One region of the Centipeda dianae genome, then DNA from elsewhere that is predicted to be linked to it. Evidence: riboswitches for the same ligand, from Rfam matches in the RefSeq annotation. Region 1 holds a riboswitch; the other holds the start of a gene.
What was found. A riboswitch is a leader RNA that binds a small molecule or an ion and turns the genes downstream of it on or off. The one in region 1 is predicted to bind thiamine pyrophosphate.
Positions count from the first base shown of each region.

Region 2: linked by a shared signal. The riboswitch ahead of thiC (phosphomethylpyrimidine synthase ThiC) and the one ahead of thiM (hydroxyethylthiazole kinase) in region 1 are both predicted to bind thiamine pyrophosphate.

Region 1 is NZ_CP128650.1:256,964-264,229, forward strand. It holds gene ptsP (phosphoenolpyruvate--protein phosphotransferase) at 1-1,451, opposite strand, end outside; gene QU667_RS01330 (HPr family phosphocarrier protein) at 1,529-1,795, opposite strand; gene QU667_RS01335 (conjugal transfer protein TraD) at 2,064-2,885, shown strand; gene QU667_RS01340 (PRC-barrel domain-containing protein) at 2,913-3,935, shown strand; TPP riboswitch at 3,944-4,050, shown strand; gene thiM (hydroxyethylthiazole kinase) at 4,116-4,937, shown strand; gene thiD (bifunctional hydroxymethylpyrimidine kinase/phosphomethylpyrimidine kinase) at 4,950-5,753, shown strand; gene QU667_RS01355 (pyridoxamine 5'-phosphate oxidase family protein) at 5,937-6,356, opposite strand; gene QU667_RS01360 (methyl-accepting chemotaxis protein) at 6,493-7,266, opposite strand, start outside.
Region 2 is NZ_CP128650.1:1,632,980-1,640,245, reverse strand. It holds gene uvrB (excinuclease ABC subunit UvrB) at 1-1,894, shown strand, start outside; gene QU667_RS11630 (secretion protein HlyD) at 1,986-2,129, shown strand; gene thiC (phosphomethylpyrimidine synthase ThiC) at 2,126-3,430, opposite strand; TPP riboswitch at 3,481-3,577, opposite strand; gene uvrA (excinuclease ABC subunit UvrA) at 3,666-6,494, shown strand; gene QU667_RS08050 (AEC family transporter) at 6,723-7,266, shown strand, end outside.

The DNA.
Region 1 (7,266 bases):
ATGAGGCGGAGGACAGCGGGGTTGAACGGGTTGTAGAGGTGCGCGATCTGTGCGTTGCCCCGGTCAACCGCGAGCGTGTACTGGATGAGGTCGTTCGTCCCGATGCTGAAGAAGTCGACGTACTGGGAGAGCAGCGGCGAGACGACGGCAGCGGCAGGCGTTTCGACCATGATGCCCACCTGTACGTCGTCGGAGTACTCCTTGCCCTCGTGGGTGAGCTCCACCTTTGCCTGTTCGACGAGTTTCTGTACGCGTTGGATCTCGCTGACGCTGATGACCATGGGAACCATCATCGCCGCCTTGCCATAGAGACCTGCGCGCAGGATCGCCTTGATCTGCGGGAGGAAGAGGTCGTGACGGTCAAGGCTGATTCTGAGGGCGCGGTAGCCGAGGAACGGATTCTCCTCGGGGTCGATGTTGAGGTAGGGCAGGGGCTTGTCGCCGCCGATGTCCATGGTGCGGATGACGCAGATGTGGCCGCCGCACTTTTCGACCGCAGCGCGGTATGCCTTGAACTGATCTTCCTCCGTCGGGATCGTCGTGGAGCCCATAAAGACGAACTCGGAGCGGAAGAGCCCCACGCCCTCCGCGCCGTACGTGAGTGCGTTATCCACGTCCATGTGCGTGCCGATGTTCGCCGTGAGTTCGATGCGTACGCCGTCCTTGGTCACGGCGGGCAGATCCTTGAGCGCGGCGTAGTGCGCCGCGAGCTTTTTCTGCTCTTCGATCTTGGTCTGATAGAGCGAACGCTCCGCCTCGGTCGGGCGGATGATGATGTCGCCGCGGCTGCCGTCGAGGATGATCTCGTCCTCGTCATGAATGAGGTTGATCTTGTCGCCGATGCCGAGCACGGTCGGGATCGCGCGTGCCTTGGCGATGATGACGACGTGGCTCGTCGCGCTGCCCGAGCCGAGGATCACGCCCGCGATCTGATCCGTTGGCATCCCCGCCACGACGGACGGCTCGATCTCCTCGCCGCAGAGGATGACCTGACCCGCGCCGATCTCCGGTTCTTTGACCCCGAGGACGTATTTCGCGATGCGCTTGCCCACGTCGCGCAGATCGACCGCACGCGCAGCGAAGTACTCGTCCTCCATCTGCTCGAACAGCTGCGCCTGATCACTGGCGGCGTCAAGGATGCCCTGCGGCGCACTGCCCGTCTCCTCGATCTTTGTCTTGATGTTCTCCGCCATCATCGGATCCTGCACCATCATGCGGTGCGCCTCAAGGATTGCCGCCTGTTCGGTCTGCTCCTCCTTGCGGAGGCGGTCGATGGTCGCGAGCAGGATCTCCGTGACGGCGGTGAGTGCCGCCTCCGCCTTGCCCTGTTCCTCTGCGATCGAGCCGGGCTTGTATGCCGCGAGATAGCCGTCGAGGTTCTGTCCCGCGAGCATGACCTTTCCGACGGCGATGCCGGAGATAACGCCTTTTCCACGGATGCTTTCCGCCATGTTTATACCCCCCTATGAAAAAACGCCGCGAGGCGACAGTGTACTGCAAAACCTCGGGCGTCCCCCTATCGTATGGATTACTCCTCGCCGAACTTCGAGTTGACGAGATCCGCAAGAGCCTTCACGGCATCCGCCTCATCCGCGCCCTCGGCAATGATGGTGAGCTCCGTGCCCTTGACGAGCCCCATGCTCATGAGCATGAGAATGCTCTTGGCATCGACCTTCTTGCCCTTCGCCTCGATCTGGATCTTGGATTTGAACTTGGTCGCCGTCTGGACGAACACCGATGCGGGACGTGCGTGGATGCCCGTCTTGTTCTCGATCATAACTGTTTCCTGCGTCATGTGAACCTCTCCCATCCGATATAAGTTGATTCATCCGATATTCTCCTCGCGTGCGCTGTATCTTTTTGCACGCGAATGAACGTCATAGTTATTATACTATAAAACGGGACATGAAAAAAGGGCAGAAATAAAAAAGTTTTGTGCGACTTTTTGGGGGATTTTCCGAAGCAGAGAAGGAGTTTTCGTGTTTGTGTCGAAACTATCTTAGAATACCTGCGGCGTGTCTGCTGCATTGGACGTTGGTGAGGAGCAAGGGGGGGCGAGGACAATGCCGTCGCAGATTCGCCCGTCTTCGCTGGTGCTCGCCGTGCTGATGAGTGTCGGTCTTGTCGTGGGGAGCATTGTGCTCCGTCCGCCGCTGACCCGGACGCTGTACATCCAGTATGCGGCGCTGATCGCGGGGGCGGGGCTCATCGTGACGCTCTACAATTATTTTCTGACGCTGCGTGTGCGCAGGCGTGCACAGCAGGATGCGAAGGAAATAATCCCGCCGCTGTCGCCGAGCGAGCTGCCGATGCCGCCGCCGCAGGAGGCGGACACTGCGACAGATCCCCCCTGTGCCTACGCGGCGACAACGGAGACGGCACTGCCGGAGGCGTCGTTTCCCGCTGCCACAGCGCATCCTCTCCCCGCAGAGGAGCGGGATGCCGCCCCCGCAGTCCGGCGGGATCCGGCACAGAGCACGCCCCCGCAGGAGGCGGAGGATCTGCCGGAGAACATGGATGCCCTGCTGGATGTCGCCTACGAGGCGGCGGAGGACAATCCGCTGCGGGCCGTTGCGGCATATCGCCGTGCACTTGCACGCTATCCGGACGACTCCTATGTCCCGTATCTCATCATCGAGCTCACGACGCTCTACAAGCGTTTTGGGGACTACGAAGCGGCGCTCGCCCTCTTTGATGAGGCGTGTGCGCTCCCTGTCATTGCAAAGAACGCCGTCATGGTGCAGGAGTTTGAGCGCTCCCGCAGAGCCTTGACCGTCGTTTCCCATATGCTCCGTGCGCAGGGGACGCCTGCGCTGCCGTTCGGCGAGGTGTCGAAGGAACTGCTTGCCGAGGCGGATCGGCGGGCACAGGAGTTGAGAACCTGACATTTTTGGTAAAATGGAGGAATACACATGAAGAAAAGCGTTGACATTCTGGGGCTTCCTGTCATCAGTATCACCGAGGGACGCGAGCTCGGCATGAGCAAGACGCTGCTCATCGACGCGCCGAACCGCGTTGTAGCGGCGATCACGATCGAGGACGAGGACTGGTATCGCGGCGTCAAGCTCATTCCCTATGATAATGTCATTGCGGTCGGCGAGGATGCCGTCACGATCAACAACAGCGAGAACATCCTGACGCTGGATGCGGCGGGCGATTTCGAGACCCTGCTCGACGACAACATCCGCGTGATCGGGACGAAGGCGATTACGCGCTCGGGCGTGATCCAGGGCACGATCTCCGAGATCTTCATCGGCGAGGACGGCAGCATCGAAAAGTGCGAGATCACGACACCGGAGGGCATGGCGTCCGAGGTGACGGCGGATCAGGTTTCCATCTTCGGAAAGGAAGTCACAGTCATCTCCCCGGAGGGCGATGCCGGAAAAAAATCTGACGCAGCGGCTGCACCGGCGGCACCCGCTGTGACAGCGCCCGCAGATCCTGTGCCTGCGGCTGAGCCGGTGATTGAGGAAACTCCCGCCGTAGAAGCTGCGCCCGTCGCTGCGATGCCCGTGATCGAGGAGTCCGCACCCGTGGCGGAGGCTGCTCCTGTGGTGGAGCCCCCGATGGAGGAGGCCGCGCCTGTCGCTGCTCCGGCAGCTCCTGCAGAGGAGCCGGCACCGACCGCCGCGCCGGCGATGCCTGAGCCTGAGCCAGCCCCCGCGCCGGTGGCGCATCCTGCGATGGCGGTGGTTGAGGATCCGGCACCGGCCGAACCCGCTCCGGCTGCGGCAGAGCCCGCCGAGGACAAGAGCGCGGAGCGCGTGAACGAGGATCGTCACCGCCGATTCCTGCTCGGCAAGAAGGCGACACGCACGATCAAGATGGACAACGGTGTCGTCATCGTCGAGGCGGGCGCGGACATCACCGAGGAAGTCCTGCAGAAGGCGAAGCTCGGCAACAAGTTCATCGAGCTCTCGATGAGCGCACAGTAACCGTATATAAACCGAATAAGGGGAGCTGACAGCAGTCGGCTGAGAGGGGATGATGCGTCCCGACCCACAACCTGATTTGGATAATGCCAACGTAGGGATATATGTGCAGAGCACGCGGCTATGTCAGTTGGCATGGCCGCGTTTTTTGTGTGAAATCACTTTTACGACGGAGGAAATATCATGAACACACGAACCCTCGACCAAATCCGCGCGGCATCCCCGCTCGTCCACTGCATTACAAACTATGTCACCGTCAATGACGTGGCGAACGTCCTGCTCGCCATCGGGGCGCGTCCCATCATGGCGGACGATTCGGAGGAGGTGGAGGAGATCACCGCCCTCTGTGCGGGGCTCTGCCTCAACATCGGCACACTCAACGCGCGAACCATCCCGAGCATGATCGCAGCGGGAAAGCGTGCACGCGTTCTTGGTCATCCCGTTGTGCTCGACCCCGTCGGCGCAGGCGCGAGCGCGCTGCGCACCGCGACCGCACTGCGTATTTTGGACGAGGTTCGCCCTGCCTTGATTCGCGGTAATATTTCTGAGATTCGCACGCTTGCCGTCGGGAGCGGCGCGACACAGGGCGTTGACGCGAGTGCGGCGGATGCCGTCACCGAGGAAAACCTCATGGCTTCGGCAGATGCTCTGCGCACCTTTGCCGCACGCACGGGCGCAGTCGTCGCAGTCACGGGCGCAATCGACCTCGTGACGAACGGGAGCGACTGCTATGCCATCCGAAACGGACGCGCGGAGATGGCACGTGTCACAGGCACGGGCTGCCAGCTCTCCGCGCTCCTCGCCGCCGCCCTTGCCGCCGTCCCGTCCGATCCGCTCGCGGCAGCCGCCGAGACCGTCGCACTCATGGGGGCGGCGGGCGAGATCGCATGGGTGCAGATGGGGGAGTGCGACGGCAATGCGACCTATCGCACGCGGATCATTGACGCTGTTTATTGCCTGACGGACGAAGAACTCGCCGCGCGTATGAACATTATGAAACTCTGAGGAGGATGTACGATGAAAATGTATACGGCGCTCACCATCGCGGGCAGTGATTCGAGCGGCGGCGCGGGGATTCAAGCGGATCTCAAGACCATGACCGCGCACGGCGTTTACGGCATGAGCGCAATCACCGCACTCACTGCGCAGAACACCACGGGTGTCACGGACATCCTAGGCGTCCCGCCCGCATTCCTCGCGGCACAGCTCGATGCCGTCTTTACCGACATCCCGCCCGATGCCGTAAAGATCGGCATGGCTCATGGTGCTGCGCTCATCCGCATCATTGCGGAGAAGCTCGATGCATACCATGCGCGGAACGTCGTCGTTGATCCCGTCATGGTCGCAACGAGCGGGGCGCGGCTCATCAGCGAAGATGCCGTTGCGGCACTCGTATCGTTGCTCCTGCCGCGTGCGACCATCATCACGCCGAACATCCCCGAGGCGGAGGTGTTGTCCGACCTGCGCATCACCGACCGCACCCATATGACCGCAGCGGCGACGCGGATCTACGAGCGCACGCATACCGCCGTCCTGATGAAGGGGGGACACAGCGTCGACGATGCGAACGATCTGCTCGTCGATGGAAACGGTGCGCGATGGTTCGAGGGACGGCGCATTGCGACCACAAACACCCATGGAACGGGCTGCACCCTTTCCAGTGCGATTGCCGCGAACCTCGCACGCGGCATGGACTTGGATACGGCAGTCGAACGCGCGAAGGCATACCTCTCGGGCGCGCTCGCTGCGGGGCTCGACCTCGGCGCGGGCAGCGGCCCGCTCGCGCATGGATTTGATTTGAGGAGTGAATTTATATGCTAGACACACGCACCCGCAGGCGCACCCTCGCCTACGTCCTCCTGCGCTTCCTGCTGCCAAAGCTGCGGCGGGATTGAATGGATTTGCGCGGGGGCGATGTTGCCGCACGCATTTTTCGCTCCGTAAGTTCAAAAAAAGAGGGGAAGCCGGAATATGGCTTCCCCTCAACATATTTACAGCATATTGTTAGAGCCGGATGTGCTCGATGTGCCTCATATCCACGGTGACGACCGCCGCATCGAAGGCGATCTCGTAGAGGATGAGATCGTCGCCGACTTCGTCGATGGTCTCCTGATAGCGCGGGATCTTTGCGGCAAACAGGGGCGCGAGGTCATAGACCGTATGCGCCGACTTCACGGCTCTTCCGCTCGCGCGGACGTGCTCTACGGTATCGTTGTGCGGAACGGTGGTAAAGGCGGTGTTCGGATTCGCCGCGAGCTCGATCACCTTCTCGTTGTCCTTGAACGTGGCGAAGTAGATGCGGTGCTCCTCGGGCGCGTAGTAGAAATTCACAATGCGCACGTGCGGCAGCCCGTCCGTTGTTGTTGCAAGCGCGATTTCGCGCTGCTCGCGCATGATGCGCTCAAACGCATCCCTCATGTTCATCTGTTTTCCTCAATTCGTATCGTGGTGTGCTTTCGTACGCCTCCCGCAGGCGTGCGCCGCTGAGGGCGGCAAGGGGACTGCAGCGCGCGGGTATAAGCCCTCATGCCGCAGTCCCCTGCGTGTTCCTGTCTGTGATTTATACGCGGAACCTGCCGATCTCGCCTTGCAGCTCGGTGGCGATCTCCGCGAGGCCCTCGCTCGCCTTGGCGATGTCGTGCAGAGCGTTCGTCTGCGTTTCGACCCCCGCGCTGCCCTCCTCGCTCGTGGCGGCATTCTCCTCTGCGATGGCGGAGAGGTTCTGTACCACCTCGGCGATGGCGTGATTCTTCTGTGCGATTTCCTCGGCGGTTTTGTTGAGGCGGCTGACGACGGAGTCGGTCACGTCGACTGCCTCGGAGATGCGGTCAAACTGATGCTTCGTCTTGTCGAGGTCGACCTTGCTATCCGCGACGAGGTGTTTGGACACATCCATCGTGTCGACTGCCTGCTGCGATTTTTCCTTGAGCTCGCGGATGATCTCGCCGATCTCGTCAGTGAATCCCTTGGACTGCTCGGCGAGCTTGCGGATCTCCTCGGCGACGACGGCGAAGCCCTTGCCCGCCTCGCCCGCGCGTGCCGCCTCAATCGCTGCATTCAGTGCGAGCAGGTTCGTCTGTGCCGAGATGGACTGGATCATTGCGCTGGCTTCCTCGATGCGCTCCGCGCTCTGGTTCGTCTCATCGACGACCTGTGCGACCTGTTCCGTCGCCTTCGATGTGGCGGTCGATTTTTCGATCAGTTCGGCGAGGATCTTGGAGCCTTCGTCCTTGCGGTATTTGATGTTGCCGGCAGCCTCATTGAGCTCGCCCAACACCTTTTCGTTGACATCGGCGAGATGCTCGATCTCCTCCAGATGCAGAGCGGCGTCCTG
Region 2 (7,266 bases), 1.0 Mb from region 1:
GCTCGGTGCGACAGGAACGGGCAAGACCTATACGATGGCAAAGGTCATCGAGCGCGTGCAGCGCCCGACGCTCGTCATTGCGCACAACAAGACCCTTGCGGCGCAGCTCGCAAGCGAGTTCAAGTCGTTCTTTCCCGACAACTATGTCGGCTACTTCGTCAGCTACTACGATTACTATCAGCCGGAGGCGTATATCGCGCAGACGGACACCTACATCGAGAAGGACGCATCCATCAACGACGAGATTGACGAGCTGCGCCACTCCGCGACCTGTTCGTTGTTCGAGCGGCGCGATGTCATCATCGTTGCGAGCGTGTCGTGCATCTACGGTCTCGGCTCGCCCGAGAGCTATCACGAGATGGTACTCTCCGTACACAAGGGACAGACGATCCCGCGCGAGGCGATTCTGCAAAAACTCGTTTCCATCCGTTACGAGCGTAACGACATCGCATTCGAGCGCGGTCGCTTCCGCGTGCGCGGCGATGTGGTCGAGATTTTTCCCGCAGGTTACAACAACCGCGGCGTGCGCATCGAGATGTTCGGCGACGAGGTCGAACGCATCATCGAGTTTGATGTGACCTCGGGCGAGGTATATGGTGAGCGTTTACATTCCATGGTCTTTCCCGCGTCCCACTATGTCACGGACGATGAGGATATGAAAATCGCCATGGCGGACATCCGCACGGAGCTTGTGGAGCGTCTGGATGAGCTGAAGGGTGCGGGCAAACTTCTCGAAGCGCAGCGCCTTGAGCAGCGCACGAACTACGATCTTGAGATGATGGCGGAGATGGGTTACTGCTCCGGCATCGAGAACTACTCGCGTCACCTGACGCACCGGAACGCAGGGGACACGCCGTATACCCTCCTCGACTACTTCCCCGAGGATTTCCTCATCATGATTGACGAGTCCCATGTGACCCTGCCGCAGATTCACGCTATGTACGGCGGCGACCGCAGCCGAAAGGTCTCGCTCGTTGACAACGGCTTCCGCCTACCGTCCGCGTTCGATAACCGACCGCTCACGTTTGAGGAGTTTGCCGCGCGTGTCAACCAGATCGTATACGTGTCTGCGACACCGGGCAAATACGAGATGCAGCAGGCGCAGCAGGTCGCACAGCAGATCATCCGTCCGACGGGACTGCTCGATCCTGTGGTCGAGGTGCGCCCGCTCGACGGACAGATTGACGATTTGCTTTCAGAGATCCGTCTGCGCATTGAACGCAATGAACGCGTTCTCGTTACGACCCTCACGAAGCGCATGGCGGAGAATCTCACCGAATACCTCCGCGAGGCGGGGGTCAAGGTGCGCTACCTCCACTCGGACATCGCGACCATCGAGCGCGCGGAGATCATTCATGACCTGCGCGCGGGCGCGTTCGATGTACTCGTCGGCATCAACCTCCTGCGCGAGGGACTGGACATGCCCGAGGTGTCGCTCATCGCCATTCTCGATGCGGACAAAGAGGGCTTTCTGCGCTCGGATACTGCGCTCATCCAGACCATCGGACGCGCCGCACGCAATGCGGGCGGGCACGTCATCATGTACGGCGATGTCATCACGGGCTCGATGCAGCGTGCCATGGACGAGACGGAACGCCGCCGCACGATCCAGAGCGAGTATAACACGGCGCACGGCATCACGCCCAAGACCATCGAAAAGCCCATCGTCCCGCTCATCGAGATGACACTCGTCGCCGCCGAGGACAGAGCACTGTATGGCAAAAAGGACGGCAAGGCGAAGAAGAAGCTCGGCAAGAAGGAGCGCGAGAACCTCGTCAAGAGCCTCCTGCGCGAAATGCAGCAGGCATCGCGTGCGCTTGAATTCGAGCGTGCCGCAGAACTCCGCGACATGATTGTGGAACTGGAAGGCGAACTGCCGAAGAAGAAAAAATAAGCGTGAGGGAAAGCACTATGATCTGACAAAACAACTTACGCGGTACTCTTTGGGGGAGAAGTGTTCTAAGGAATCGCTGATAAAATGAAGTCTGCCAGATTGGCGTAGATTTTTTCGTCCGAACAAGGAGACAAACCGGACGCATAGCAAAAGCTATGTGGAGGATTTGTCGACACAGTGCGGGCAAAAAAGATGCGTCAAGATGGCGGCGCTGAATTTATCAGTGCTTCCTTAACAAGATCCGTTTCCGGGCTTTCCCAAATACTGTCCGAGGAGCTTCACCGAACAGTAATTCCCGCACATGGAGCACGCCTCCGCACCCTCCTCGTTGCGCGCTCCGCGTTTTCTGCGGGCAAGGTCGGGGTCGATTGCAAGCGTCATCTGCTTCTCCCAATCCAGAGCCTTGCGTGCCTTCGCCATTGCGAGATCCCACTCCCACGCGCCCGGTACGCCGCGCACGAGATCAGCTGAATGTGCCGCTATCCGTGCCGTGATAACGCCCGTATGCACGTCCTCGATGGTCGGCAGTCCCAGATGTTCCGCAGGCGTCACATAGCAGATAAAATCTGCCCCATTTACGGCGGCAAGTGTCCCGCCGATCGCCGAGGTAATGTGATCGTATCCCGGTGCGATGTCCGTCACGAGAGGGCCGAGAACATAGAATGGCGCGTTGTGGCAGAGTTCCTTTTCGAGCTTCATGTTTGATGCGATCTGATCGAACGGCACGTGACCCGGACCCTCTACCATCACCTGAACGCCGCGCGCCCATGCGCGATCCACAAGCGCTCCGAGTGTGAGCAGTTCCGTGATTTGGCAGCGATCTGTTGCATCTGCGAGACAGCCGGGGCGCATTCCGTCGCCAAGGCTGATCGTCACATCGTATTTCTCGCAGATGTCGAGGATGTCGTCGTAACGCTCATACAACGGGTTTTCCTTATCGTGGTGGAGCATCCAGCCCGCAATGAACGACCCGCCGCGGCTCACAATATCCATGACGCGTCCCTCGTGCTTCATATGCTCGATGGCAGAGCGCGTTACGCCGCAGTGCAGTGTTAGGAAGTCTGCTCCATCCCGCGCCTGCTGCTCGATTACATGAAAGAGATCCGTATCCGTCATTTCAATCACTGCGCCGTGGTTTCGGATCGCAACCACGGTCGCTTCGTAGAGTGGAACTGTCCCAACCATGACAGGGGAGTGGGCGATGATCCGCTGGCGTGATACGTCGATATGATCCCCCGTCGAGAGATCCATCACAGCGTCAGCACCGCAGCGGACGGCTTCGTCCAGTTTCGCAAGTTCCGGCTCAACTGCGGGGAATACGTTCGATGTACCGATGTTCGCGTTCACTTTGACGCGCAGCCCTGCGCCAACCCCGCGCGGACGGAGCCCCTTGTGTTCCGTGTTCGCGGGAATCACAATCCGTCCTGCTGCCACGCTCTCGCGTACGAACTCCGGCGTCACCCGTTCCTCCTCTGCGACAATACGCATCTCCTCCGTAATTTCCCCCGCGCGTGCACGCTGCATCTGCGTTGCCATAAAACTGCCTCCTAAAATACAAAAACCGTCCGGCATAGACCGAACGGCAACAACAAACAAAGCCACTTCCCTACGCAGGCATTACCCAACAGGTTCCAAGGGTCGATCCGAAGATCTCTCAGCAATAACGCTCCCCTAGTGGAAATATGTAATTTTCTGTTATTATATCATCGCTGCGCATGAAAAACAAGATTGAAAAACTTCAGTCACTTGATCCAAATAAATGGAGGGAAATATGAACGAAAGTATCAAAATCGAGGGCGCACGCGCCCATAATCTAAAGAATATCAACGTGGAGATCCCGCGCGACAAGCTCGTTGTCGTGACGGGGCTCTCGGGCTCGGGGAAATCCTCGCTCGCGTTTGACACGATCTACGCCGAGGGGCAGCGCCGCTATGTGGAGTCGCTGTCTGCGTATGCGCGGCAGTTCCTCGGACAGATGGACAAGCCTGACGTGGACAATATCGAGGGGCTGTCGCCTGCGATCTCGATTGACCAAAAGACGACGAGCCACAACCCGCGCTCGACGGTGGGCACGGTGACGGAGGTCTATGACTATCTGCGTCTGCTCTACGCGCGTGCGGGGCGGCCGCACTGCCCGAGCTGCGGCAAGCCCATTGCGCAGCAGAGCGTCGATCAGATGGTGGATGCCATCATGACGCAGCCCGAGGGGACGAAGCTGCTCATCATGGCGCAGCTCGTGCGCGGGAAAAAGGGCGAGCACCGCAAGATCCTCGACCAGATCCGCCGCGACGGCTATGTGCGCGTGCGCATCGATGGCGAACTGCGCGACCTCGGCGAGGAAATCACCCTTGAAAAGCAGAAAAAGCATACGATCGAGATTGTGGTGGATCGCCTTGTTGTGCGTGCGGGCATGGAGAGCCGTCTGACAGACTCTCTGGAAACGGCTCTGCGTGCGGGCGGCGGTGTGGTCTACGTGCAGGTGGTGGACGGGGAGCTCCTCATGTTCAGCGAGAATTTCGCCTGTGTGGACTGCGGCATCTCTCTCCCCGAGATTGCGCCGCGTATGTTTTCGTTTAACAGCCCGTTCGGCGCGTGTCCCGTCTGTACGGGACTCGGCAGTCACAAGGAGTTCGATGAGGAACTTGTCGTACCCGACCCGACACTCAGCGTAGCGGACGGTGTTTTTGCCCCCCTGTCCAAAAATCCGAACTCGTACGGGATGCGTGCGATTACGGCACTGCTGCGCGCGCATGACTATGACGAGCACACGCAGTGGAACCGCATGGACAAGAAGATGCAAAAGCTGCTGCTCTACGGTTCGGATGAGGAGATCTCCTTTCAGTACACGAATATGTTCGGCGAGGAGAAGGAATACAACGTTCCGTACGAGGGCGTTCTGCCCACGCTTGCACGCCGCTACCGCGAGACGGACTCGGAGGAGATGCGCGAGAGCTACGAGGACTATATGACGGAGACCCCGTGTACGGCATGCCACGGCGCACGGTTGAAGCCCGAGACGCTTGCCGTCACGATTGGCGGCAAGAGCATCGCCGACCTCACGGCACTGACGATCCGCGAGGCGGATGCCTTTCTCGCAGAGGCGGAGAAGGATTTTTCCCCGCGCGAGGCGAAGATAGCTGTGGAGATCCTAAAGGAAATCCATGCGCGTCTGAACTTCCTGCTCGATGTGGGGCTGGACTATCTGACGCTCTCGCGTGCGGCAGGGACGCTCTCGGGCGGTGAGGCGCAGCGCATCCGCCTCGCAACGCAGATCGGCTCGGGGCTGATGGGGGTGCTCTACATCCTCGACGAGCCGAGCATCGGACTGCATCAGCGTGACAACAACCGTCTGCTTGCGACGCTGCGCCATCTGCGCGACCTCGGCAATACGCTGATTGTTGTGGAGCACGACGAGGATACGATGCACGCCGCCGACCACATCATCGACATCGGCCCCGGTGCGGGCGAGCATGGCGGCGAGGTGGTCGCGGAGGGAACGGCGGAGGAGATCATGGCGAACCCCGCCTCCATCACGGGGCAGTACCTCGCGCGGAAAAAGTTCATCCCCGTGCCCGAAACGCGGCGGCGGGGGAATGGTAATTTCCTTGAGATTGTGGGCGCGGCGGAGAACAATCTGAAGAATATCAATGTGAAGTTCCCGCTTGGAACGCTGACGCTCGTTACGGGAGTATCCGGCTCCGGCAAATCCACGCTTGTCAACGAGATCCTTTATCGCGGGGTCGCCTCGCGTCTCTACCGTGCGAAGGGAAAGCCCGGCAAGCACAGGAAGATCAAGGGGCTTGAGCACATCGACAAGGTCATCAACATCGACCAACAGCCCATCGGGCGCACGCCACGCTCGAATCCTGCAACGTATACGGGTGTGTTTGATGCGATCCGCGATCTCTTTAGTCAGGTGTCCGAGTCGCGGATGCGCGGGTACAAGGCGGGGCGGTTCAGCTTCAACGTGAAGGGCGGACGCTGTGAGGCGTGCCGTGGCGATGGCATTCTCAAGATCGAGATGCAGTTTCTCCCCGATGTCTATGTTCCGTGCGAGGTCTGCAAGGGCGCACGCTACAACCGCGAGACACTTGAGGTGCACTATAAGGGCAAGACCATCGCTGAGGTGCTCGACATGACGATCGACGAGGCGGTGGACTTCTTTCAGAACGTGCCGCGCATCGCACGCAAGCTTGAGATCATCCGCGACGTGGGGCTCGGCTACATCCGTCTCGGACAGCCCGCGACGACGCTTTCGGGCGGCGAGGCACAGCGCGTGAAGCTCGCGACGGAGCTGTCGAAGCGCAGCACGGGCAAGACGCTCTACATCCTCGACGAGCCGACGACGGGACTGCACGCGGCGGACATCCACAAGCTGCTCGTCATTCTCCAGCGGCTCGTGGACGGCGGCGATACGGTCGTCGTCATTGAGCACAATCTCGATGTGATCAAGGCTGCGGACTATGTGATCGACCTCGGTCCCGAGGGCGGCGTGCGTGGGGGAATCATCGTCGCGAAGGGGACGCCGGAGCAGATCGTAGAGGTTGCAGCGTCCTATACGGGGCAGTTCCTGAAGCCGCTGCTTGTGGAGAAACATTGATGGCTCGAATGCAATGCAAAGCCCCAAAGCGAACCCTAGTGGAGCAAGTGAGTAAAGCGGGCGACTCGCCCCCGGCGTACTTCTTTCGTTCAAGCGAAGCGCGTTTAAGAAGTGCGCCGGTATTTAGGCGAATGAGCACGCGATCACTTGCGTAACTAAGTGTTCGCGAGGGGCTTGCATGAAAGAAACACAACTGATTTTACGAACTGAAATAAAGAAGGTAATGCAATGCTGATTTTAGGCCAGATGATCGTATTCTTTTTGATGATCTTTGCGGGAGCACTCGCACGCCGCTACAAGATCATCATTCCGAACAATCAGGAGCAGTTTTCCTCGCTGATTGTCAACATCGCGTGTCCCTGCCTCATCATCTCCTCGGCGATGCACGCGGAGGAGCACATGAACATGGCGCAGGTCATTGAGACCTATATGGACTATGCCATTCTCCTCGTGATGATGTGTGCTGTCGGTTTCCTGCTCCCGATTCTCCTGCGCTATCGCGGGCGGCTGCGCGGAGCGGTCAATCTCTCGTTTTGGTTCAACAACTCTCTTTTTATGGGGCTACCGCTCGTGCAGGGCGTGTATGGCGATCAGGCGGTCGTCTATATGACGCTGTTCTTCATTCCCGTCAATCTGCTCTTTTTCATCTACGGTGTTTCCTCGATTAGTATTCATAAGCGGCGTGGGCGCGAGATGTTCCGTCTGCTGCTGAACCCGGGCATCATCGCTTCGCTGATCGCGTGCGTGATCTACTTTGGCGAGATTCCGACGC